DNA from 3 places in the Marinobacter albus genome. Region 1 is predicted to be linked to each of the others. Evidence: predicted binding sites of a transcription regulator. Region 1 holds the regulator's gene; each other region holds the start of a gene.

Region 1 (7,977 bases):
GACAGTTCGGAGGGCATCAGGTGACGCGCACCCCGCAAGCCAACCGCCTCCAGCTTCATCAGGACAATGTCGTGAATCATGTCCTCCGGCAGCGAACTGTGAACCCGGAGCGGAAACGCCACGTTTTCGAACACGCTCAGATCGGTAAAAAGCGCACCACTCTGGAAAAGCATGCCGATCTTCTCACGCATCGCATAGAGGTCTGCGCGCTTCAGCCTCGGGACTTCATGACCATCCAGCACAACGCTGCCGGAGTCCGGCCGAAGCTGGCCTCCGATCAGACGCAGGAGCGTGGTCTTGCCGGTTCCACTGGGCCCCATGATCGCGGTTATCTTGCCACGGGGGACATCCAGACTGACGCCATCAAAAATTCGGCGGCCGGAACGGGAGAAAACAACGTCCTTTAGTGAAATGTATGCGGGTGAACCCATAATCCTTCCCTTTCGAGGAGCGGGTACATTATTCCAAGGAGCCCCCAAGCTCAATCCATGAAACGCAAAATCTATTGAAAGGATTGGTCAGTTTGCCTGAACTTTCTGTAACCGCACGGCGCCTGCAATCGAAAATGATATACTCCGCTGTAACTTGAGCGGCTCTCCCCAAATCGGGGATTCAGCCGTACCATTATTTTCCGAGACCACCCAAGCAGACCAGGCCCCTATCCCGATGACTGAACAGAGCTCACAGGATTTCCGCACTTCCGCGATCCAAGCCATTCGTATCGAGCGCGAAGCCATTGATGCCCTGGAAGAACGCATCGATGACCATTTTATCAAAGCCTGCGAGGTCATCATGGCCTGCAAGGGGCGCGTGGTGGTCACCGGCATGGGCAAGTCCGGCCACATCGGCAACAAGATTGCCGCAACACTGGCCAGCACCGGCACGCCGTCCTTCTTTGTACACCCGGGTGAGGCCAGCCATGGGGATCTGGGCATGATCACCAGCCAAGATGTGGTCATTGCCATCTCGAACAGCGGCAACACCAGTGAAGTGGTCACCATCCTGCCCTTGATCAAGCGCATGGGCGCACCGCTGATCAGCATGACCGGCAATGCGAATTCCACCCTCGCCCGGGAAGCCGTGGCGAACCTTGATGTCAGTGTCCAGACCGAGGCCTGCCCGCTGGGTCTTGCCCCTACCTCCAGCACCACCGCAACACTGGTGATGGGCGATGCCCTCGCGGTTGCTCTTCTTGAGGCCCGTGGATTCAGTTCCGAGGATTTTGCGCTTTCTCACCCGGGCGGCAGTCTTGGGCGACGCCTCCTGCTCCGGGTCTCCGACATCATGCACACCGGCAACCGGATTCCAAGAGTCCCGGAAGGCACAACATTGAGCGGGGCACTGCTGGAGATTTCGCAGAAGGGGCTGGGTATGACAACCGTGGTGGATGCAGCCGGCAAACTGACCGGTGTGTTTACCGATGGCGACCTCCGTCGTACCCTCGATAAGAACGTCGATGTCCACGTCACGCCGATCGAGCAGGTGATGACCCACAACGGCAAAACCATCGAGGCAGACCACTTGGCGGCGGAAGCACTGAACATCATGGAAGAGATGAAGATAAACGCCCTGCCCGTCACCGATGCAGGGGGAGAACTGGTCGGCGCAATCAACATGCACGACCTGCTCCGGGCGGGAGTTATCTGATGGCCACCCACACCAGTCCACTGCGGAACACCTGGCCCCAGGCGCTCCTGGAAAAAGCCGCCCGTATTCGCCTGATCGCCCTCGACGTAGACGGCATCATGAGTGACGGCAAACTGTACTTCAGCGCCAGTGGTGATGAACTGAAAGCCTTCAATATTCTGGACGGGCTGGGCCTGAAACAGCTAATGGCAGCTGACATTACCGTCGCTGTTATCACCGGTCGCCAGTCACCCCTGACCGAAAAACGCATGCGGGATCTGGGCATCCCCCACCTGATACAGGGGCGGGAAGACAAACGGACAGCCCTTGAAGAATTGGTCAGTACCATGAATGTTCCGCCCGGGGCCATTGCCTACATGGGCGACGACCTGCCCGACCTGCCCGCAATTCGCTTTGCCGGCCTCGGCATAACAGTCCCCAACGGGTATTGGCTGGTGCGCGAGCACGCCGACTACTGCACACAGGCAGCCGGCGGTAACGGGGCCGTCCGCGAGGCATGCGATCTGTTGCTGACAGCGCAGGACAAGCTTGATAATGCCCTGTCAAAATTCCTGGAGCCCGAAGCATGAGCGATGCCTCTCCTGGCGAAAACGACATCACCGAGATCGAAGACAAAAGCAGCCTGATTTCAGTGCTCACGCTGGAGCATCGGCCATGGTTGCGCTCTTTGGCTCTTGGCGGCACCATCGCAGCCACCGTGTTCCTGATGTGGCGCAGTGACGAGCCGCCCGTGGTTCAGGATGAGGCGGCGGAGCTCCGGGGCAAGGCCGAACCGGACGGCTTTGTCATTAACGGCAGCTACACCTCCTATGACGAGGAAGGCAACCTGAAAATCCAGTTCACCAGCCCCCGAATCGAACAGTTCGAAGAAGGCAATATTGCGACGATGAAAGCCCCCCGGGCCAAGCTCTTCGGCGAGCCGCAGACCACCCCATGGATTGTCGAGGCGGAGAACGGCAGCTGGCTGCAGAACGAGGGGGTTCTCTACCTGACCGACCATGTTCGGGTGGTCAGAACCATCGGCGAACGGGAAGCCACTCTGACAACCACGAGCCTGACGCTGGACAACGACCTGGGCACCGTCTACACCGATGCCCCCGTCACCATTACCGACACGATTGGCGTAACCCGGGCAAAAGGCATGCAGGCCTGGATCAACGAGCGCATTCTCGAACTTAACTCCCAGGTGGAAGGACGCTATGAAACTGGCAAATAACCGACTACGAACGCTGTTGGCGATCACCCTGGCCCTGACCTTAACCGGGCCCGTCGCCGCGTTCAGCCTGGATTCGGACCTGCCGATTAACGTGAGCGCGGACAGCGCCCGGCTTGACGACGCCAAGGGCATTGCCACCTACACCGGCGACGTTGAACTGATTCAGGGCAGGACCCGGCTTACGGCGGACCGGGTGGTCCTTTATCGCGACGTTGACGGACTGAGCCGGGTTGAGGCCTCTGGCAAGCCCGCCCGTTATCAGCAACCCACCCGCAACGGAGAGGGTGAAACCGATGCCCGGGCTCTCAACATCACCTGGTCGGCCGCGGAGAACCTGCTGACTTTTGAACGGGACGCGATCATTGAGCAGAATGGAAACCTGTTCCGGGGCGATGTCATTCATTATGATACCGTCCGTCGGGTAGTGACTGCCGAGGGCGGCACAAAGACCGAAACCGGCAGCGGCCGCGTCGAGATGGTCATTCAGCCACGCAGCACCAGGAGCATACAGGGATCCGATGGCAGTTCTGAGAGCCAGTAACCTGGCAAAAAGCTACAAGCAGAAAAAAGTGGTGCTTGATGTCTCGCTGGAGATTCGCAGTGGCGAGATCGTCGGCCTGCTGGGCCCCAATGGTGCAGGCAAGACCACCTGTTTCTACATGATCGTCGGGCTGGTCCCGGCCGACCGGGGCCGCATCACGATTGACAGCCAGGACGTCACGCCACTGCCCATGCATGGCCGGGCCCGAAAAGGGATCGGCTATTTGCCCCAGGAAGCCTCGGTGTTCCGGAAACTGACCGTCCGCGACAACCTGATGGCGATTCTGGAAACCCGCAAGGGCTTGAGCCGGGCCGACCGGGAAAGCAGGCTGGGGCAACTGCTGGAGGAATTCCACATTACCCACATTCGCGACAGCGTGGGTATGGCATTGTCCGGAGGCGAACGCCGGCGCGTCGAAATTGCCCGGGCACTGGCCATGGAACCGGCTTTTATCCTTCTGGACGAACCCTTTGCCGGCGTGGACCCGATTTCGGTAAGCGACATCAAGCACATTATCCGCCACCTGCGGGACAAAGGCATTGGGGTACTGATCACAGACCACAATGTGAGGGAAACCCTGGACATCTGTGAAACGGCATACATTGTTTCCGGGGGACACATCATTGCGTCCGGCAATTCGGAAACCATTCTCGCAAACCAGCAAGTAAAAGAGGTTTACCTCGGTAATGAATTCCGTTTGTGAGCAGTGCTGCCCGATTGTGTTGATGAACCCGAGCAAGTAAACTCGGCAAAGAACTTGCTAGGCTGTTTCGCGCCAAGGGCAAGTGACCGGCATACAACAATTTTTTTGAACTTACGGTAAAGCAGAGCCTGATGAGTGACGGATCCTGAACCATGGTTATGAAAGCCTCCTTACAGTTAAAGCTGGGTCAGAGCTTGACCATGACGCCCCAGCTGCAACAGGCGATCCGGCTACTACAGCTATCCACCCTCGATCTACAGCAGGAAATCCAGCAGGCTCTGGAATCCAACCCGATGCTGGAAACCTCGGAAGACGACGATCAGGCCGACACCGCATCCAGTGACGATGATAACAGCCACGAAGAATCAGCCGCGGAAACGGCAGCAGATGCGGGCTCTGACACCAACACCGACTGGGATGAGTCGGAAAACGGCCCCGACTGGACCTCCGAAAACGAGATACCGGATAACATCCCCGACGATCTTCCGGTCGACACCGCCTGGGATGATATCTATCAGTCCGCCCCTGCCCCGGCGGCCCGCAACGACGACGAAAACGATCACGACTTCGAAACCCGCAATTCCCCCAGTGAAACCCTGCAGGACCACCTTGAGTGGCAGTTGAACCTGACACCACTGAGTGAACGTGATCAGGCCATTGCCCATGCCCTGATGGATGCGGTGGACGAACGGGGTTACCTGACCAGCCCGCTGGACGAGATCCATTCAGGGCTGCTGGATGAAAACGAGGAAGACCCGCTTGAACTGGACGAGGTGGAAGCGGTGCTGCACCGGTTGCAGCATTTCGACCCACCCGGCGTATTTGCCCGGGATCTGCAGGAATGCCTGCTGATCCAACTGAACCAGTTGCCGCCTGACACCCCCTGGCTGGCCCAGGCACGCCTCGTCATCACCCACTACATCAATCTGCTGGGCAACCGGGACTACGCCCAGTTGTTGCGCCGCAGCCGGCTCAAGGAAGATCAGTTGCGGGAAGTCCTGGCCCTGATCACCGGTCTGAATCCGCGTCCGGGCGACGTCATTGATCGCGCCGAACCCGATTACGTGATTCCCGATGTCATCGTCCGCAAACACAACGACAGGTGGCGGGTTGAGCTGAATCCTGAAATTGCACCACGCATCCGCGTCAATGCGAGCTATGCTTCTCTTATAAGGCGAGCAGACAGCAGTGCCGATAACACCTACCTGCGGGATCAGTTGCAGGAAGCCAAATGGTTTATCAAGAGCCTGCAGAGCCGCAATGAAACCCTGCTGAAAGTGGCAACACGCATCGTCGAGCACCAGCAGGGGTTTCTGGATCAGGGCGAAGAAGCCATGAAGCCACTGATCCTTTCCGACATAGCGCAGGCGGTGGAAATGCACGAATCGACGATTTCCCGGGTCACCACCCAGAAATACATGCACACTCCGCGGGGAATCTTCGAGCTCAAGTACTTTTTCTCCAGCCACGTCAGTACCGATGAAGGCGGGGAATGTTCATCGACAGCCATCCGTGCAATGATCAAGAAGCTGATAGCGGCCGAGACTCCGAAAAAGCCGTTGAGTGACAGTAAAATTGCAGCCATGCTAGGGGAACAGGGCATCAAAGTGGCCCGTCGAACCGTCGCCAAGTACCGGGAAGCGATGCATATTCCACCCTCTAACGAGCGAAAAAGACTGGTTTAGGGGAGCACTGTCGAGTACAGCGCTCCTCCGAGCCAAACTTTGCCGGCGCGGTGTGCGCCAGCCCTCAGTCCGGCCTTTTGGGACCGGCATGATGACAACAGGAGACGCCTATGCAACTCAACATTTCAGGCCATCACGTAGAACTGACTCCCGCACTGAAGGATTACGTCTCAGAAAAATTCGAGAAACTTGAACGACACTTTGACCATATCAGTAACTGCCAGGTTACCCTGCAGGTGGAAAAGGTGCGTCAGATGGCGGAAGCAACGTTGCACGTGGTTGGTGGTGATATTCACGCAAAGGCTGAAAACGAGGATATGTACGCAGCGATCGACGGGTTGATTGATAAACTGGACCGCCAGATCCTCAAGCACAAGGAAAAGAATGTAGACCGGATGCACGGAAACGGCTCTCGTTAACCGCCCGTTTTCATGCATGTCATCTCATCGCGCTGCGGCATGGAGCACCTGCCGCAGCCTTTTTTTTACGGAAATGCAGTCGATTCATGAGCGACACATCCCTGACCATAGATAACATCCTTGCACCGGAGCTGACCCTATGCCGGGTACCGGCATCAAGCAAGAAGCGGGTGCTGGAATTCATCGCCGAACAGATCCACCGGCACGACGAATCGCTCAGCGAGACCCAGATCTTCAATAACCTGGTGTCCCGGGAGCGTCTCGGCAGTACCGGGATTGGCCAGGGTATTGCCATACCCCACTGTCGGCTGGAAGGACTGGATCACGTGGTAGGCGTTCTGCTGACGCTCGAGGAAAGCATCGAGTTCGACGCCATCGATAACCAGCCCGTGGATCTGGTGTTTGCCCTCGTCGTCCCCAAGGAGGCCACCAGCGAACACCTGGAACTGCTCAGCCAGCTGGCGGAGAAGTTCAACGAGCGGGCGTTCTGCGATGGGCTTCGGCAGTGTGATGACGCCACCACACTATACAAGCGCATGACCACTGCGACCGAGTAACACCCCAGAGAGTGGAGACAGAGTGCCCATGAAACTGATCATCGTGAGCGGCAGATCCGGTTCCGGCAAGAGTACGGCGCTCCATGTGCTCGAGGATCTCGGCTACTACTGCATCGATAATCTGCCCATCGGGCTGCTGTTTCCCCTGACCCGCGAAGCGGCCGCGCAGGAATCGCCGGGGCGACTCCACAAAATGGCTGTCAGTATCGATGCACGCAACCTGTCCGGGGAGCTGGCCAACTTCGAGGTCATTTACCGTCAGCTGCAGGAAACCGGGGTCACCGTCGAGATCATTTTTCTGGATGCGGACGAGCAGTCCCTGCTCCAGCGCTTTCACGCCACCCGGAGAAAGCACCCGCTGAGCGACGACCGGACCTCATTGCGCGAGGCGATCAGTAACGAGAAAAAACTCCTCGAGCCACTGTCCAAGCTCTGTGACCTTTACGTGAACACGACCGGCATGTCGATGTACGAACTCCGTGACATGATCAAACAGCGCGTTGTCGGCCGCAAGGATCAGGAGCTGGCCCTGCTCTTCCAGTCGTTCGGATTCAAGCACGGCGTCCCCCTTGACTCGGATTACGTATTCGATGTTCGCTGCCTGCCGAATCCCTACTGGGATAACAGCCTGCGCAAGTTTGTTGGAACCGATCAACCTGTTATCGATTTTCTGGAAAAGGAACCGGCCACGGGCCAAATGATCGGCGACCTGACCAGCTTCCTGGAAACCTGGCTACCTTCTTTTGCCGACAGCAACCGCAGTTACATGACCATTTCGATTGGCTGCACCGGTGGCCAGCATCGTTCGGTGTACGTGAGCGAGCAACTGTGCAGACATTTCCGGAAAACCTACAGCAACGTTCAGGTTCGTCACACGGAATTACCGCACCTGCAGGCCCGGGGAGAAATCTGAGCGCACCATGATTCGTCGCCCCATAACCATCATCAACAAACTGGGACTGCACGCCCGGGCGACTGCAAAACTGGTCGCAACGGCGTCCGAATTTGACAGTAGCGTGCGGATCAGCGGAAAAGGCCGGGATGTGGACGCAAAAAATATCATGCAGGTGATGATGCTTGCGGCCAGCCAGGGCACCGATGTGGAGCTCATCGCCGATGGCCCTGACGAGGAAGCGGCCATTGAAGCCCTGACGGAATTAATCAACGACTATTTCGGCGAAGGCGAGTAATTACCCGACGTAAAACCCG
Region 2 (7,977 bases), 210 kb from region 1:
CCTCGTGGCGAGGACGGTAACGGCCAGTTGTCCACTTTATCGGCCAAGGCCTTGATCGCCAGGGACGCCTTGGCGCGGGGATAGGCGTCCAGCACCGCCCGCTGCCGCTGCACCGCTTTTTTGACGGCTTCGTCGTAGGGCACCATACCCACATATTGCAATGCGACATCAAGGAAGCGCTCGGTCACCCGGCTCAGTTTCTCAAACAGGTGGCGGCCTTCCTGCTCATTTCGCACCTGGTTCGCCAGGATACGAAAACGGTTTGTGCCGTACTCCCGATTCATCAGCTTGATCAGGGCGTAGGCATCGGTGATGGAGGTAGGTTCGTCGCAGACGACAAAAAGGAGCTCCTGCGATGCCCGGAGGAAACTGACAACGGATTCGGAAATACCCGCTGCGGTATCGACGATCAGTACGTCAATCTGGTCACCCAGCTCACTGAAGGCGTTGATCAGTCCAGCGTGTTCCATCGGGCTGAGGTGGGTCATGCGCTGGGTGCCCGATGAGGCCGGAACAATCTTGACTCCACCTGGCCCGCTGACCAGTATGTCCTTGAGTTCGCACTCGCCGGAAAGCACATCGGCAATATTCCGGCTGGCCGTTATTCCGAGCAGGACATCGATGTTGGCCAGGCCGAGATCGGCATCCAGAATCACCACCCGGCGACCTTTCTGCGCCAGGGCAATTCCAAGGTTAACCGACACGTTACTCTTGCCGACCCCACCCTTGCCGCCGGAAACCGCAATCACCTGTACCGGATGTGCTTTGCTCATGTTGATTCTTGTCTCTCGCCAGTTGTACTGAGGGCTCGTCTTGTCATTGAACGGCGCCAGCTCTGCGCGCCGGATACTCTGTCATCCGGTAAAGGTGCGTTCGCGCTCAGGCCCCTTCAGCAACCGACTGCTGTTGCTGCAGGCGTTTCAGCCGTTCCACCGCCAGCCGCACCAGGGGAATGGCTTCCGCGTGGTGCAGGTCCTCGGGAATTTTCTGCCCGTCCGTGTAATAGGCCACCGGCAATCCGGTTTCCATCACGAACCCAAGAGATTCCCCCAGTGTCAGGGCTTCGTCAATCTTTGTCATTACGCAGCCCGCAAGATTTGCCATCTTATAGCAATGCCACACGGATTTCATGATACGCGGCTGGCTGGTGGCAGACACCACCAGATGAGTACGAATGTTGTGGTGGCTGCGCGCCAGCTCGGCCAACTGCTCCTGGTAGCCTTTGTCCGAGCTGGTCAGGCCGGCGGTATCGATCAACACCAGATGCCGACCGGACAGCTCGTCCAGAATATCGTCCAACGAATGGCTTTCATCCACCACCCGCACCGGAACGTTCAGGATCCGACCAAACACGAACAGCTGCTCGTGAGCGGCCACCCGGTAGCGGTCAGTCGTCACCAGGGCCAGGGAGTCCGCTCCGTGTCGCAACACATAACGCGCCGCCAGCTTGCCGATGGTGGTGGTCTTACCGGAACCTGTCGGACCAACCAACGCGTAGACCCCTCCCTCGTCCGGCCATTCCTGGCGCGAGGTGCGGACGCCGGTTGCCAGCATTTTCAGGGATTGCTTCCAGCCATCTTCAAGCCGGCCGCCCTTGTGACGGCGGGACAGCGAACCCGCCAGGTCACTGCTCAGACCAAACTCCTGCAGTCGCTCGGCCAGCCGCTGCTGGAGCGCATTGCTGACTGGCTTTGCCGGCTCGGCGGAACGGCCGCTCATCATATCCTTGAGTGAGCTGATTTCAGCCCGCATCTGGGCCAGCTCATCGGAATACCCCCGAGCATTCGGCGCAGACGCTGCCACCGACTCGTCAAAGCCGGACGAGGCTGCCTCGTTCAGATCCGCAAACGTGGCGCCGGAATAGGTTGCACCCGCTTTTGCCCGCTTTTCCCGCACTTCACGGATTCGATCACGGGAACGGTTCAGCTCGTCCTCGAGCCGGCGATGCTGGTCGGCCTGCATTTCCGCCAGCCGCGACCCGTTGATGGCAGACTCGGCCTTGTCACCCAGTCGCTGGCGCGCCATGTTCTCGTCGTAGTCCAGTGCCGTCACGATTTCGACGCCACCGTCAACACGACGATTGGAAAGAATCACGGCATCCGGCCCCATCTGCTCACTGACCTGCTTCAGCGCCTCTGCCATGCTCTGAGCGAAAAACCGTTTTACTTTCATACTGACTCATCCTCCACCGGCAACCCCTTTGCGGGCGCTGGCCGCGTTGTGGTCCGTGTCATTACTGACCGACGGACGCCACGATAGTGATCTGTTTGTTATCCGGTATTTCCTGGTAGGAGAGCACGTGCAGGCGCTCTACCCCGTAGCTCGCAAACCTCGCCAGTACCGGTCGCAACGGTCCGGAAACCAGCAGAATTGCCGGCTTGCCCAGCATTTCCTGGCGCTGAACACTGTCCTGCAGGGAACGCTGCAGCTTCTCCACCATGTTCGGCTCCAGAACCAGACCGATGTCGTCCTGACCGCCGGATTGTTGACTCTGTTGAACAGACTTTAGCAATAACTGTTCCAGATCCGGATCGAGGGTGATGACCGGAATCTCCGATTCGTTGCCACAGATACTCTGAACGATCATCCGTCGCAGGGACTGGCGCGCCACCGTAGTCAGCAGTTTCGGATCCTGACTCTTGGGATGAACGTTGACGATGGCCTCGGCAATCGAGCGCATATCCCGAATGGGGACCTCTTCCTTCAACAGGTTCTGCAGCACCTTGAGCAACAGGCTGATGGACACCGTCGTCGGCACCAGCTCCTCGGCCAGCTTCGGCGACACTTTCTCCAACTGATCCAGCCACTTCTGCACTTCCTCGTGCCCCAGCAGCTCATGGGCATGCTTCTGCAACACCTGGTTCAGATGGGTCGCAACCACGGTACTGGCATCAACCACGGTGTAGCCCAGAGTCTGGGCCTGGTCCTTTTTGTCAGGCTCGATCCAGATGGCATCCAGCCCGAAAGCCGGATCCTTGCCCTGGATTCCCTCGACCTTCCCGAACACCTGGCCGGGATCGATGGCCAGTTCCCGCTCCGGATGGATCTCAGCCTCAGCGATGGTCACGCCCATCAGCGTGATGCGGTAAACGTTGGGCATCAGGTCCAGGTTGTCGCGAATGTGTACCGACGGCATCAGAAAGCCCAGATCCTGCGACAGCTTTTTACGCACGCCCTTGATCCGGCTCAGCAGCTGACCACCCTGGGATTTGTCCACGAGGGGAATCAGCCGGTACCCCACTTCCAGTCCGACAATATCGACCGTAGCGACGTCGTCCCAGCCCAACTCTTTGCTCTCCCCGGGCGCGGGTAATTGACGGCCGGCATCACCACCACTGTCTCCGCCGGGCGGCAGATCCTGCCCCGTCGAGCGCGGCACGCCCACGGCGCCGCCACGACCCGGGAAGACCCCGTCTTCCTCAACGGTCTGGCGATCCTGCTTCCAGATATACCAGGCCGCGGCCGCTGCGAGGCTGCCGAGCCCGAGGAAAGCAACGTGCGGCATCCCCGGGATCAGACCCAGAATCAGGAGGATGGCGGCCGCGATGGCCAAGGCCTTGGGCGCACTGAACATCTGGCTCAGGATCTGGCCGCCCATGTCCTGGCTGGAGGTCACCCGGGTAACCATGATGGCGGCGGATGTGGACAGCAGCAGTGAGGGTATCTGGGCCACCAGCCCGTCACCGATGGTCAGCAGTGCATAACGCTGCATGGCCAGCCCGAAGGTCAAATCGTGCTGCAACATGCCAATGGCCACGCCACCGATGATGTTGATTGCAAGAATCAGAAGGCCGGCAACCGCATCGCCTTTGACGAACTTCGAGGCGCCATCCATCGAGCCGTAAAAGTCGGCTTCCTGGGCAATCTCCGACCGGCGATGCTTGGCTTCGTCCTGGTTGATCAAACCGGCGTTCAGGTCGGCGTCGATGGCCATCTGCTTGCCCGGCATGGCGTCGAGGGTAAAGCGGGCGCTGACTTCGGAGACCCGGCCGGCGCCCTTGGTAACCACCAGGAAGTTGATGATCATCAGGATGGCGAAGACCACAAGCCCCACGGCGTAGTTGCCACCAATCAGCACGGCACCAAAAGACTCGATCACCTTACCTGCAGCGTCTCCACCCTCATGACCTTCCAGCAGTACGATGCGGGTGGAAGCCACGTTAAGGGCCAGTCGCAGAAGCGTCGCCACTAGCAGCACCGTGGGGAAGGAGGCAAATTCCATAGGGCGCATGGCGTAAACACACACCAGCAGGATGACGATGGACAGGGTAATGTTGAAAGTGAAGAAAACGTCCAGCAGGAACGCGGGCATCGGCAGGATCATCATGCCCAGAAGCCCCATCAGCATAATGGGAATGCCCAGATTTCCCCGCGTCAGGGATTTGACGTTGTTAAGGACTAATGCTCTGTCCATGCAGGACTCTTCTCCGCTTGGCTTTACCTGAAGAGGGTTTCAGGGTCGAAAGTCTGACGCCCTGGCGCCTTCTGGAGGTGGCATCGCAAGATCCGTACCACTCCTTACCCGAATTCCCCGGGCTTTCTCCCGGTGTCGCCTGACGTTCCTCCTCAGATACGGTATCCTTGCGCCATTTGAACGCGCTGAAAAACCACGACAGACCAACCAGACACACAGGTGACCCATGCCAATCCACGAGGTTAAACACCCACTGATCCGACACAAACTCGGCCTTATGCGCCGGGCGGACATCAGCACCAAGAATTTTCGTGAACTGGCACAGGAGGTTGGCGCCCTGCTGACTTACGAAGCCACCAAGGATTTTAATCTTCAGGAAAAGACGATTGAAGGCTGGGCGGGCCCGGTCAACGTTGAGCAGATCCACGGCAAGAAAATCACCATCGTTCCCATCCTGCGAGCCGGGCTGGGCATGTTGGACGGCGTCCTGAGCCTGATCCCGGTCGCCCGGGTGAGTGTGGTCGGCCAGATCCGCAACGAAGAAACCCTGGAGGCCAGCACCTACCTGGAAAAGCTGGTCGGCGAACTGGATCAGCGAATGGCGCTGATCGTGGACCCGATGCTGGCGACCGGCGGCTCGATGATTTCCACCATCGACCTGCTCAAGAAAGCGGGCAGCACCGAAATTCGGGCCCTCGTGCTGGTTGCGGCTCCCGAAGGCGTCAAGAAAGTGTTGGAAAAGCACCCGGACGTTTCGATCTATACCGCCTCGGTTGACGACCGTCTGAACGAGAAAGGGTATATCCTGCCGGGCCTCGGCGATGCCGGTGACAAGATCTTTGGTACCAAGCAGAAGGACGTATAAGCATGCAGGATCATACCAACGACCCGATCTGGAAACAGGCCATCGCCGGTTCGCAAATGCTGCTGGTCGCCTTTGGCGCCCTGGTCCTCATGCCCCTGATCACCGGGCTGGACCCCAATGTCGCCCTGTTCACCGCAGGCCTCGGCACCATCATTTTTCACATCGTCACCGGGGGCCAGATCCCGATTTTCCTGGCCTCATCCTTCGCCTTCATCGCCCCGGTCATCGCCTCCAAGGGCAAATTCGGCATGGAGGAAACTATGGGCGGCCTGATGGCGGCCGGTATTCTCTACATCCTGCTCAGCGGCCTGGTTCGCCTTCGCGGCACGGGTTTTGTCCGCGCCCTGCTGCCGCCCGTGGTGATTGGCCCGGTAATCATGACGATCGGCCTGGGCCTGGCCCCGGTCGCCGTGCACATGGCCTCGGGCCGCACCGGTGACGGAGCGACCCAGCTCATTCCCTACGACACGGCCATCTGGATTGCCATGATCTCACTGGCGGTGACCATCGTCATGTCGGTTTGGTCGCACGGCATTTTTCGCCTGATTCCGATTATGTTCGGGGTCATCACCGGGTACGTGCTGTCGGCCTTTGCCGGTATCGTCGACACCACCCCCGTTCAGGAAGCGGCGTGGTTCGCCATGCCGAAATTCGTCGCACCCGAGTTCAGCTGGGGCGCCGTCCTGTTCATGATTCCGGTCGCCATCGCTCCGGCCATCGAGCACATTGGCGACGTCCTGGCCATCGGTAACGTCACCCGCAAGAACTACCTCGAAAAACCGGGCCTGCATCGCACCCTCTTGGGCGACGGCCTGGCAACCAGCTCGGCGGCTCTGCTCGGTGGCCCACCCAATACCACTTATTCGGAAGTCACCGGTGCGGTCATGCTAACCAAGAACTTCAATCCCCGGGTCATGTGGTGGGCTGCCGTCATCGCCATTGTGCTGGCGTTCGTCGGCAAGTTTGGCGCGGCGCTGCAGACCATTCCGGTTCCGGTCATGGGTGGCATCCTGTGCCTGCTGTTCGGCTCTATTGCCGTGGTCGGCCTCAACACCCTGATTCGTCATCAGGTCGACCTTTCCCAGTCGCGCAACCTGGTGATTGTGGGCGTCACCCTGGTCTTCGGTATCGGTGGCATGGTTCTGGGACACCTCGAAGGCATCGCCCTGTGTGCGGTGGCCGCCATTATCCTGAACCTGATCCTGCCAGGCAGTCGCGAGGCATGGGGCAAGGCAATTTATGAGCACCAAACCGACTGACAGCTCGGGGATCAGCTTCACCGCCCTCTATACCGGTGCCGTCTGGCACCGGTATGGCCTTTCTGACGACGCCCTCGCCACCCAACAGGGCCGCTGGCTCTATCACCTGATGACGCCGTTCGAAGCGGCCAGCAAGGCCGCCATCGGCGGCAACATCCGGACCTTCCTGCTCCAGCGCCATCTGATCATTGATCATCTGATCGACGAGGCCATAAATCACCAGGGTATCGACCAGGTCCTGGAAATCGCCTGCGGCATGTCTCCCAGGGGCATCCGGCTGCGACAGCGGCACCCGCGGCTTCACATGGTCGAAGCGGACCTGCCGGACATGGCCGGGCGTAAAGCGCTGCGCCTGCTCGCCACAGGCCGACTGGGGGACCACCACCAGGTTACCCCGATCGACATTCTGGCCGAGCGTGGCGAGTACTGCCTTGAACAGGTCATCGATCGCGTCTTCGACAACACCAGACCCGTGATTATTGTCACCGAAGGGCTGACCAGCTATTTCTCCCTGGCAGTTATCAGCGACTTCTGGCGGCGCCTGGCCGCGGCGATGGCAAAGCGCCCCGGTTCGCTCTATCTTTCCGAGAGTTACTACCGCCCGAAACAGCCTCTTCTGGACGGCACCCTGCGAGCACTCGGGTCCGTTCTCGGCGCCGCCACACGGAGCCAAGTGTCATTCCATTTCCGGAATGACGACGAAGCACGACAGCACTTCCTTGCCTGCGGATTCCGCTCCACGAGGGTTCATGATCCGCGGGCGTGGTACGGGACACTACCGATTCCGGAAAGCCGCGGGGAGCCGATGGTTCGGGTTATCGAAGCTCGCTCCTGAACTCGCTGACTGGCACGGCCCTCGCCCGAAACTCACAGGCCAGGGAACGAAACCAATCTAGATATCGCGCTTCAAGTCAGAAGGAATCGGAAGGTCAGGCATGCCGGGCTTTGGACCACGCCCCTTGCGGAACTGGCGGAGCTGGAACACGTAGGCCAGCACCTGCGCGATGGCCATGTAGAGGCCGTCGGGGATCTCTTCACCAATATCGGTGTTGTGGTAGACCGCCCGGGCCAACGGTGGCGTGCGGAGGACTTCCACTTTGTGCTCCCGGGCGATTTCCATGATCTTGAAAGCAACTTCGTCCGCACCCTTGGCCACCACGACCGGCGCTGCCATGGCGCCCTGATCGTATTTCAACGCCACGGCATAGTGGGTCGGGTTGGTGATGACCACGTCCGCGGTAGGCACATCCTGCATCATGCGACGCTGGGCCATTTCGCGCTGCAGCTGGCGAATCCTGCCTTTGACTTCCGGCTTACCCTCGGTGTCCTTGAACTCGTCCTTGACCTCCTGCTTAGTCATTCGAAGCTTCTTCTGATGGTCGTAGATCTGGAAAGGCACATCGACCAGGGCAACGATGATGGTTGCGCAGGAAAGCAGG
Region 3 (7,977 bases), on a different contig from region 1:
AATCACCCTGGAGGCCAATCCGGGCACCCTGGAACAGGGGCGATTCGAGGCGTTCCGGGCGGCAGGGATCAACCGACTCTCCATCGGCGTCCAGAGCTTTAACCCGGCGCACCTGACCACCCTCGGTCGCATCCACGACAACAACGCCGCCCACCGGGCAATTGAGGCGGCCCTTCAGGCCGGCTTTACCAACTTCAACGTTGATCTGATGCATGGTTTGCCCAATCAAACACCGGAGGATGCCATTGCGGACCTGGAAGCCGCACTCAGTCATAACCCTCCGCATCTGTCCTGGTATCAGTTGACGCTGGAACCGAACACCGAGTTCTACAGCCGCCCTCCCGACCTGCCCGATGACGACAGGCTCTGGGAGATCTACCGTCGCGGAGCGGACTACCTCAGACAGCGGGGATTACGTGATTACGAAGTGTCGGCCTGGAGCCAGCCGGGCATGGCCTCGCGCCACAACCTCAACTATTGGACTTTCGGGGATTACCTGGCCCTTGGAGCCGGCGCCCACGGCAAAATCAGCCTGACCGACGGCAGCATTCGCCGCTACTGGAAGACCCGGCAGCCCGACGCCTACCTAAACCGGATCGGCAGCCGAACGGCAGGGGCGGAGAGCATTGCGCCCGAAGACCTGCCACTGGAGTTCCTGATGAATGCCCTGCGCCTGACCGACGGCGTCGATGAAGGACTGTTTACCGAGCATACCGGTTTACCGCTGGCCTCAGTTGCGGTAAAACTTAAACAGCTGCGTGGTGAGAAGCTGCTGGAAGGGCATCGCATCCAGGCCACCGATCTGGGCCAGCGATACCTGAACACCCTGTTGGAGCGTTTTCTGTAATGGACTGGGCAAAAGAACTTGCAGCACTGCCGAGAGGACTGAAGGCATCCCTGATTGCGGTGCTGGTGTTGCTTGGCACCCTGTTGTTGGTCAATCAACCCCTGCAGACCGGTTCCGCTCCCCAGGGCATTGTCAGCTTCCAGATGGCCGGCACGGCTGAGCAGGCCCATGCGATTGTTCGCAGCTGGCGGCCGGAAGGTGTGGTCTGGGCACAGATGTCACTGTGGCTGGATTTTCTGTTTATCCCCGCCTACGTCCTTGCGCTCGTTCAGCTCACCCGGCACTTGATGCGAGACCGCCCCGGCGTCCGCGAACGCATGGTCGCTCGTTGGATCCGCGCCCTGTTTCTGGCTGCCGGACTGAGCGATGCCACCGAAAACATTCTCCTGCTGAACAATTTCAACCCGCCCACCGACGTGATCAGCCTGTCCGCTACGATCTGTGCGCTGGTCAAGTTCACCGGCCTTACCCTCGGGATCGCCGGCCTGGTGATTATCCGGGCCGCCCGCCGCCATCCGCTGGCCCACGGATGACGGAGTAACCCCTCACCGGTCAGTTGGTGCGATAGAACAGCAGGTCCCATACCCCGTGTCCGAGTCCTTCCCCGCGTTTCTCGAACTTGGTGATCGGGCGATCGTCTGGCCGCGGTGAAAACTCACCCACGGCCTGGGTATTGGCAAAGCCTTCCGACTCGCTCATCACCTCCATCATGTGCTCGGAGTAGTTCTCCCAGTCCGTCGCCAGGTGCAGAATGCCACCCACCCGCAACTTGTGACGAAGCCGCTGAACAAACTCCGGCTGGATCAGCCGGCGCTTGTGGTGCTTTTTCTTGTGCCAAGGGTCCGGGAAAAACACCATGACCCGATCAAGACAGGCATCCGGCAAATACAGATCGATGACGTCATTGGCGTCAATGTTGTAAATCCGGACATTCTCCAGACCTCGATCTTCCAGTTCCTTCAGCAGCGCACCTACCCCGGGTAGGTGAACCTCGACGCCGATGAAATCCTGCTCAGGCGCAGCCTCGGCCATATCGGCCAGCGACTTGCCCATGCCAAACCCGATCTCCAGATTGAGCATGGCATCACGCCCGAACACCTGACGCGGATCGATCATGCCATCCTCTCGGGTCAGGCCGTATTTAGGCCAGCTGCGCTCATACGCTTTCTTCTGGCCCTCGGTCATCCGGCCCTGGCGCAGGACAAAGCTGCGCACCCCTCGACGCATTGTGATCGGCGAATCGGCGACCGCGTCTTTCGGCTCTTGTGGGTCATTCTGGTCGGTCATCTGAAATCCTCAACCGCGAATTGCGGGTCTGATTAAACGGATTGTTGGCGACAGTTTACCAGAGACAACGGACTCAAGAGGACACCAGCGAGTTCTGCCCCTGCCGGCGGTCAAGCTGGCGATACCCCAGCGCTTCGACGAGATGCGCCTGGGCCAGCGCGTCACAACCTTCAAGGTCCGCGAGGGTCCGGGCCACCCTGAGAATGCGGTGCAGCGCTCGCGCCGAAAGCCCCAGCTTCTCCATCGCGCCAGACAACAGGCGCTCACCCGGCCCATCCAGCCGACAGGCCTCGTGCAGAACCCGGCCTGACAAAGCCGAATTCAGATGCCCGCGGGCAGCCTGACGCGATCGAGCCTCAGCAACCCGGGCGGCAATCACCGCACTGGATTCCCCCTCCCCGCCCGGTCGCATCAGGAGATCGCCGCTCTGAACCGGCACCTCGACGTGTAAATCGAACCGGTCCAGAAGCGGTCCGGAAATTTTCGATCGGTAGCGCAGAACCTGCTGAGGTGTGCACTGGCACTCAACAGTGGGGTGCCCGCTGAATCCGCACGGGCAAGGGTTCATCGCTCCCAACACCTGGAAAGAGGCGGGGAAACGAACCTGCCGTGCCGCCCGGCTGATGGCAATTTCCCCGGTTTCCATGGGTTCTCGCAGCACCTCAAGCACCCGGCGTTCGAACTCCGGTAACTCGTCGAGGAAAAGTACGCCGCGATGGGCGAGGGAGATCTCCCCTGGCCGGGGACTGCTGCCACCACCAACCATCGCCACGGCGGACGCGGTATGGTGGGGCGCGCGAAACGGAGGCCTGCGCCATCCTTCGGTCCCTGACACCAGGCCCGCAACCGAATGCACACTGGCGACCTCCATGGCGGCTTCATCGCTCAAGGCCGGCAGAATCCCCGGCAGGCGACTGGCCAGCATGCTCTTGCCGGTGCCGGGCGGCCCGAAGAACAGCAGATTGTGGTTTCCGGCCGCGGCCACTTCCAGGGCTCGCCGGGGAACGGCCTGGCCGCGAACATCGGACAGGTCCGGCACGTCCCCGGCCCCCGCCGAATTGAGCAGCGCTGATGCCCTCCCAATCGGGATCAGTCTTGCGCGGGCTGAGAGATGCTCACACACGGTCAGTAGGTGCCCCGCCGCCAGAACATCCTCCTGGCTGGCCAGTGCGGCTTCCTCGGCGTTGGCCTGGGGCACCAGCAGAACACGACCATCGCCGCGGGCTGCGAGCACTGCGGGAAGAATGCCCTTCAGAGGACGGAGTGCACCATCAAGGGACAATTCTCCGACAAATTCCAGCGTACTGAGGCTGTCGGGAGGAAGCTGGCCAGAGGCGGTCAGAATGCCAAGCGCAATGGGCAAATCGAATCGACCACCCTCTTTAGGCAGGTCGGCGGGCGCCAGATTGATGGTGATCCGGCGGGCAGGAAACTCAAAACCGGCATTGAGCAGGGCACTGCGAACCCGGTCCTTGCTTTCCCTGACACCGGTTTCCGGCAGACCGACGATGGAGAGTGCGGGCAGGCCACCCGAGAGATGGACTTCGACGGTCACCGCGGGAGCGGATACGCCAATACTGGCGCGGGAATGAACAATAGCAAGCATGACAACCTTCCATGGTCTGTTGGCAGCAGGTGAGATAGTCGGGCGCGGCATCCTGCCGGCCCACTACAGGTTATTGGTCCTGCAGTTTCTGCTCGAGATCAGTAACCCGGCGTTCAAGGGCCTCGACCTTCTCACGGGTCTTCATCAACACGGCCTGTTGGGCATCAAACTCTTCCCGGGTAACCAGTTCCAGGCGAGACAGCACGGCCATCACGGTGGCCCGCGCCTGAGCCTCAAAGTCTTCCCGGGCAGCACGGGCCATATCGGGAACGAACTGGCCAAACTGGCCCTGCAACTGGGAGAAAAAATCCTGCGGACCTTTCACGCATCACCTCGCTGGTTCAAATAATGGACGATCCAGACCAAAGGACAGGGCCTGTAACCGCTTCGCGGGAGTGTATCACACCGCAGCCCCTGCCATACTGTATCCGGTCGACGGTATAATGCCCGACGACGCTCCGACAGAGCCCGCTCTAATTTGGCTCATTCCGGGGTACAGCGCCCATTTTTGGTGCACGCTTTTGCTCCAAACTGGGACAGACATTAGGTAACGCACTGTTATTTAATGTTTTTTTTGCGTTGGCACATACGATGCTACAGGTCTCGCACGCAATCCGCACAATTGGTGTGCGAGGTGGCAGCATCCCGAACTCAGCAAATGGCCGACGGGCCCTCTCTGCTGAGACGGCTATATCAAGGAGAAAGCAATGAAACTTGTGACAGCGATCATCAAGCCTTTCAAATTGGATGATGTCCGTGAGGCACTATCCGAGATTGGAGTGCAAGGCGTAACCGTCACTGAAGTCAAAGGCTTCGGTCGGCAGAAAGGCCACACAGAGCTTTACCGTGGCGCGGAATACGTAGTGGATTTCCTGCCCAAGGTTAAGGTGGAAGTTGCCATCGGCGACAACCTGCTTGACCAGGTCATCGAATCCATCACCAAGGCGGCCAACACCGGCAAGATCGGTGACGGCAAGATCTTCGTGACTGAACTGGAGCAAGCCATCCGGATCCGGACTGGCGAAACCGGCGAAGAAGCGGTCTGATCCAGCTCGAATAAACGAACAGCCAACGCAAAAAAATTTATAACCTGAAAAGCCTCGTGCGGAGGGCTTCACATGGAAAGCAATCTTAATCATATCTTTGAACTGCAGTACGCAATGGACACCTTCTACTTCCTGGTGTGCGGTGCCCTGGTCATGTGGATGGCCGCGGGTTTCGCAATGCTGGAAGCGGGTCTGGTGCGTGCGAAAAACACCACTGAAATCCTGACCAAAAACATTGCCCTGTTCGCCGTTGCCTGCACTATGTACCTGATCTGCGGCTACGACATCATGTACGGCGGCGGTATCTTCCTGAGCGGCATCACCACCGTTGCTGAAATGGACGACGCGGCAGTAGCCGGCGTTCTGGCTGCTTCGACCGAAGCGGGCTTTGGCGACATGGGTGAGTACAGCGGTGCTTCCGACTTCTTCTTCCAGGTGGTCTTCGTTGCCACTGCCATGTCCATCGTTTCCGGTGCGGTCGCCGAGCGCATGAAGCTGTGGGCCTTCCTGGCCTTCGCCGTTGTCATGTGTGGCGTGATCTACCCGATGCAGGGTTCCTGGACCTGGAACGGTGATTCCGTATTCGGTATCTACGAGCTGAGCTACAGCGACTATGCCGGTTCCGGTATCGTTCACATGGCTGGTGCAGCTGCCGCTCTGGCTGGCGTCCTGCTGCTGGGCGCTCGTAAGGGCAAGTACGGCGCGAACGGCCAGATCAAGGCCTTCCCGGGCGCCAACCTGCCACTGGCAACGCTTGGTACCTTCATCCTGTGGATGGGCTGGTTCGGCTTTAACGGTGGCTCTACCCTGAAACTGGGTGGTATCGGCGTCGCCAACGAAGTTGCGAACGTGTTCCTGAACACCAACGCTGCCGCAGCGGGCGGTCTGATCGGCGCGCTGATCGTGGCACGCATCATGTTCGGCAAGGCTGACCTGACCATGGCCCTGAACGGCGCCCTGGCTGGTCTCGTAGCGATCACCGCTGAGCCGGCTGATCCGTCTCCGCTGCTGGCCACCATCATCGGTGCCGTTGGTGGTGTGATAGTGGTCTTCTCCATCGTCACCCTCGACAAGCTGCGTATCGACGATCCGGTCGGTGCCATCTCCGTCCACGGTGTGGTCGGTATCTGGGGCATCTTCGCAGTTCTGCTGTCCGACGCAGACGCGACCTTCATGGGTCAGCTCGTGGGCATGCTCACCATCTTCGTCTGGGTCTTCGGTACCAGCCTCATCGTCTGGGGCATCCTGAAAGCCATCATGGGCATCAGGGTCTCCGAAGAAGACGAGTACGAAGGTGTGGATCTGTCCGAGTGTGGTATGGAAGCCTACCCGGAGTTTGTCAGCACCAAGCCGTAATCCCAGCTGACAGGATCAAAAAGGGCGCCCCTCGGGGCGCCTTTTTTGTTTCTTGGTTGCGCGTTTTCAGCCTGTACCGCTGTATAGCACATCGTCGGAGTGGCGCAGATACAGCAGCAATTCCATCTGTGCCTCCCTGATATTGTCGAATGGACCTTCGAGCGATCCCTCTCGGGTCTGAAAATACCATTGTCCATTCACCAACTCGAACCGATCACTGCGAAACCAGTGACGTTCTGCCTCACCCTTGCGTACATCCATTTTCCACATCTCCTGCACAGCGAACCACGGCACCACTCACTTTCTGAGCACACCCCTGAGTGTAGCCAAATTGGTCAGGCTGTCGAGTCGACGAGCGCTTCAGGCTTCACCGGGTAGAACGGGATCCTCCAGGGCATCCAGCATGAACTGGGGCATGGCCAGGGCTCCGTTATGAACGCCGGCGTTGTAATAACGCGTCACGAACGGACGGTTGTCGGCGTCCTCCTCTCGGAAGTAGCGGACCGGTTTGTCTTTTCCGGCCATGGTACAACTCCACCAGCCGGTCGGGTACACCGGTTGCGGGAACGGCAGGGTCTGGACATGGTCAAAGCCGGCCTTGCGCATATCCTCGTGGATCGACTTGATGATGGTGTTGGTGTGCAGCAGGGGCGATTCGCTCTGCTGCACGATCAGGCCGCCGTCACGCAGGGCCAGCATCGCGTCGCGATAGAAGTCGAGCGCAAACAGGCCTTCAGCCGGGCCCACCGGATCGGTGCTGTCGATGATAATGAGATCCAGGCTGTTCGGCTCGATATCGCGGACCCACTGGATTCCGTCGCCGAAAAAGAAGTTGGCTCGAGGATCTCCGTTGGATTCGCACAGCTCCGGAAAGTACTTCTCGGACATGCGGGTCACCCGCTCGTCGATCTCCACCTGCCAGGCTTCTTCCACCCCGGGGTGTTTGAGCACTTCCCTCAGGGTGCCGCAGTCACCACCACCGACAATCACCACTTTTTTCGGGTCTTTATGCGTGAACAGGGCCGGATGGGTCATCATCTCGTGATACAGGAAGTTGTCCCGGCTGGTGAGCATCACACAGCCATCCAGTACCATAAGATTGCCGAAGGTCTCGGTTTCATAGATTTCCAGTTTCTGGAACGGGGTCTGCTCTTCATGCAGTTTCTTCTTCACCTGCAGGGAAAAGGCGGTTCCCTGATCCTGAAACACCTCGGTAAACCAGCCTTCGTTCAATGCCGTCATCATGTTTCTCCTGCTGTGGTCCGTAAGCGGGGTCAAAAGGCGTATTGTAGGGATGCCACCCGGGCAGCTAAAGCTTTAATCAACGGGATACGCCACGTATTTTCCACACCCGGTTCTTTTAGCCTGCGTGCGGAATCCATACAATGCGACCTAACAACGGCCTCGGTTACCTGTACCCGGACGGCCCCGGTTTTCTGACAGGATAGCAAGCATGAGCGAATCCAGCGGCACCGCTGCTCACAAGGTCTACAATATCGCCCATTGGAGCGATGGTTACATCGGCGTGAACGAGGAAGGCGAAGTCCTGATTCGCCCGGACCGCGGTCGCAGCCCGGCGCGTATCAACCTGCCGGAACTGACACGCTCGCTGTCGGATTCCGGCGTTCAGCTGCCTGTGCTCATACGTTTTACCGACATCCTCCATGATCGGGTCAACAAGCTGTGTGACGCTTTCAATCGGGTTGCCGCAGACCAGGACTTCCAGGGCCGGTACACAGCGGTCTACCCGATCAAGGTGAACCAGCAGCACCGGGTGGTCGAGGAACTGGTGTCCGCCGAGCCGGCCGCCAGCAAGGGCCAGATCGGACTGGAGG

What was found. The regulator sigma-54, encoded in region 1, starts transcription at its own class of promoters, with help from an activator protein. The targets are predictions, from matches to a motif close to ANTGGCATNNANNTTGCTNT.
Region 2: a site for sigma-54 is predicted at 4,497-4,516, ahead of flhA (flagellar biosynthesis protein FlhA). Genes of this name have one in related genera too.
Region 3: a site for sigma-54 is predicted at 4,319-4,338, ahead of glnK (P-II family nitrogen regulator). Genes of this name have one in related genera too.

The regions. Positions count from the first base shown of each region.
Region 1 is NZ_JASSQD010000001.1:1,294,782-1,302,758, reverse strand. It holds gene QQF73_RS06145 (ABC transporter ATP-binding protein) at 1-431, opposite strand, end outside; gene QQF73_RS06140 (KpsF/GutQ family sugar-phosphate isomerase) at 667-1,647, shown strand; gene QQF73_RS06135 (KdsC family phosphatase) at 1,647-2,216, shown strand; gene lptC (LPS export ABC transporter periplasmic protein LptC) at 2,213-2,863, shown strand; gene lptA (lipopolysaccharide transport periplasmic protein LptA) at 2,847-3,404, shown strand; gene lptB (LPS export ABC transporter ATP-binding protein) at 3,382-4,107, shown strand; gene QQF73_RS06115 (RNA polymerase factor sigma-54) at 4,266-5,792, shown strand; gene hpf (ribosome hibernation promoting factor) at 5,903-6,211, shown strand; gene ptsN (PTS IIA-like nitrogen regulatory protein PtsN) at 6,298-6,768, shown strand; gene rapZ (RNase adapter RapZ) at 6,797-7,681, shown strand; gene QQF73_RS06095 (HPr family phosphocarrier protein) at 7,689-7,958, shown strand.
Region 2 is NZ_JASSQD010000001.1:1,500,326-1,508,302, reverse strand. It holds gene QQF73_RS07075 (MinD/ParA family protein) at 1-773, opposite strand, end outside; gene flhF (flagellar biosynthesis GTPase FlhF) at 880-2,172, opposite strand; gene flhA (flagellar biosynthesis protein FlhA) at 2,234-4,414, opposite strand; gene upp (uracil phosphoribosyltransferase) at 4,641-5,279, shown strand; gene QQF73_RS07055 (uracil-xanthine permease family protein) at 5,282-6,538, shown strand; gene QQF73_RS07050 (class I SAM-dependent methyltransferase) at 6,519-7,373, shown strand; gene flhB (flagellar biosynthesis protein FlhB) at 7,431-7,977, opposite strand, start outside.
Region 3 is NZ_JASSQD010000002.1:656,606-664,582, reverse strand. It holds gene hemW (radical SAM family heme chaperone HemW) at 1-847, shown strand, start outside; gene QQF73_RS14520 (hypothetical protein) at 847-1,380, shown strand; gene trmB (tRNA (guanosine(46)-N7)-methyltransferase TrmB) at 1,400-2,134, opposite strand; gene QQF73_RS14510 (YifB family Mg chelatase-like AAA ATPase) at 2,208-3,740, opposite strand; gene QQF73_RS14505 (accessory factor UbiK family protein) at 3,811-4,065, opposite strand; gene glnK (P-II family nitrogen regulator) at 4,448-4,786, shown strand; gene QQF73_RS14495 (ammonium transporter) at 4,859-6,142, shown strand; gene QQF73_RS14490 (DUF6316 family protein) at 6,209-6,403, opposite strand; gene speE (polyamine aminopropyltransferase) at 6,503-7,384, opposite strand; gene speA (biosynthetic arginine decarboxylase) at 7,596-7,977, shown strand, end outside.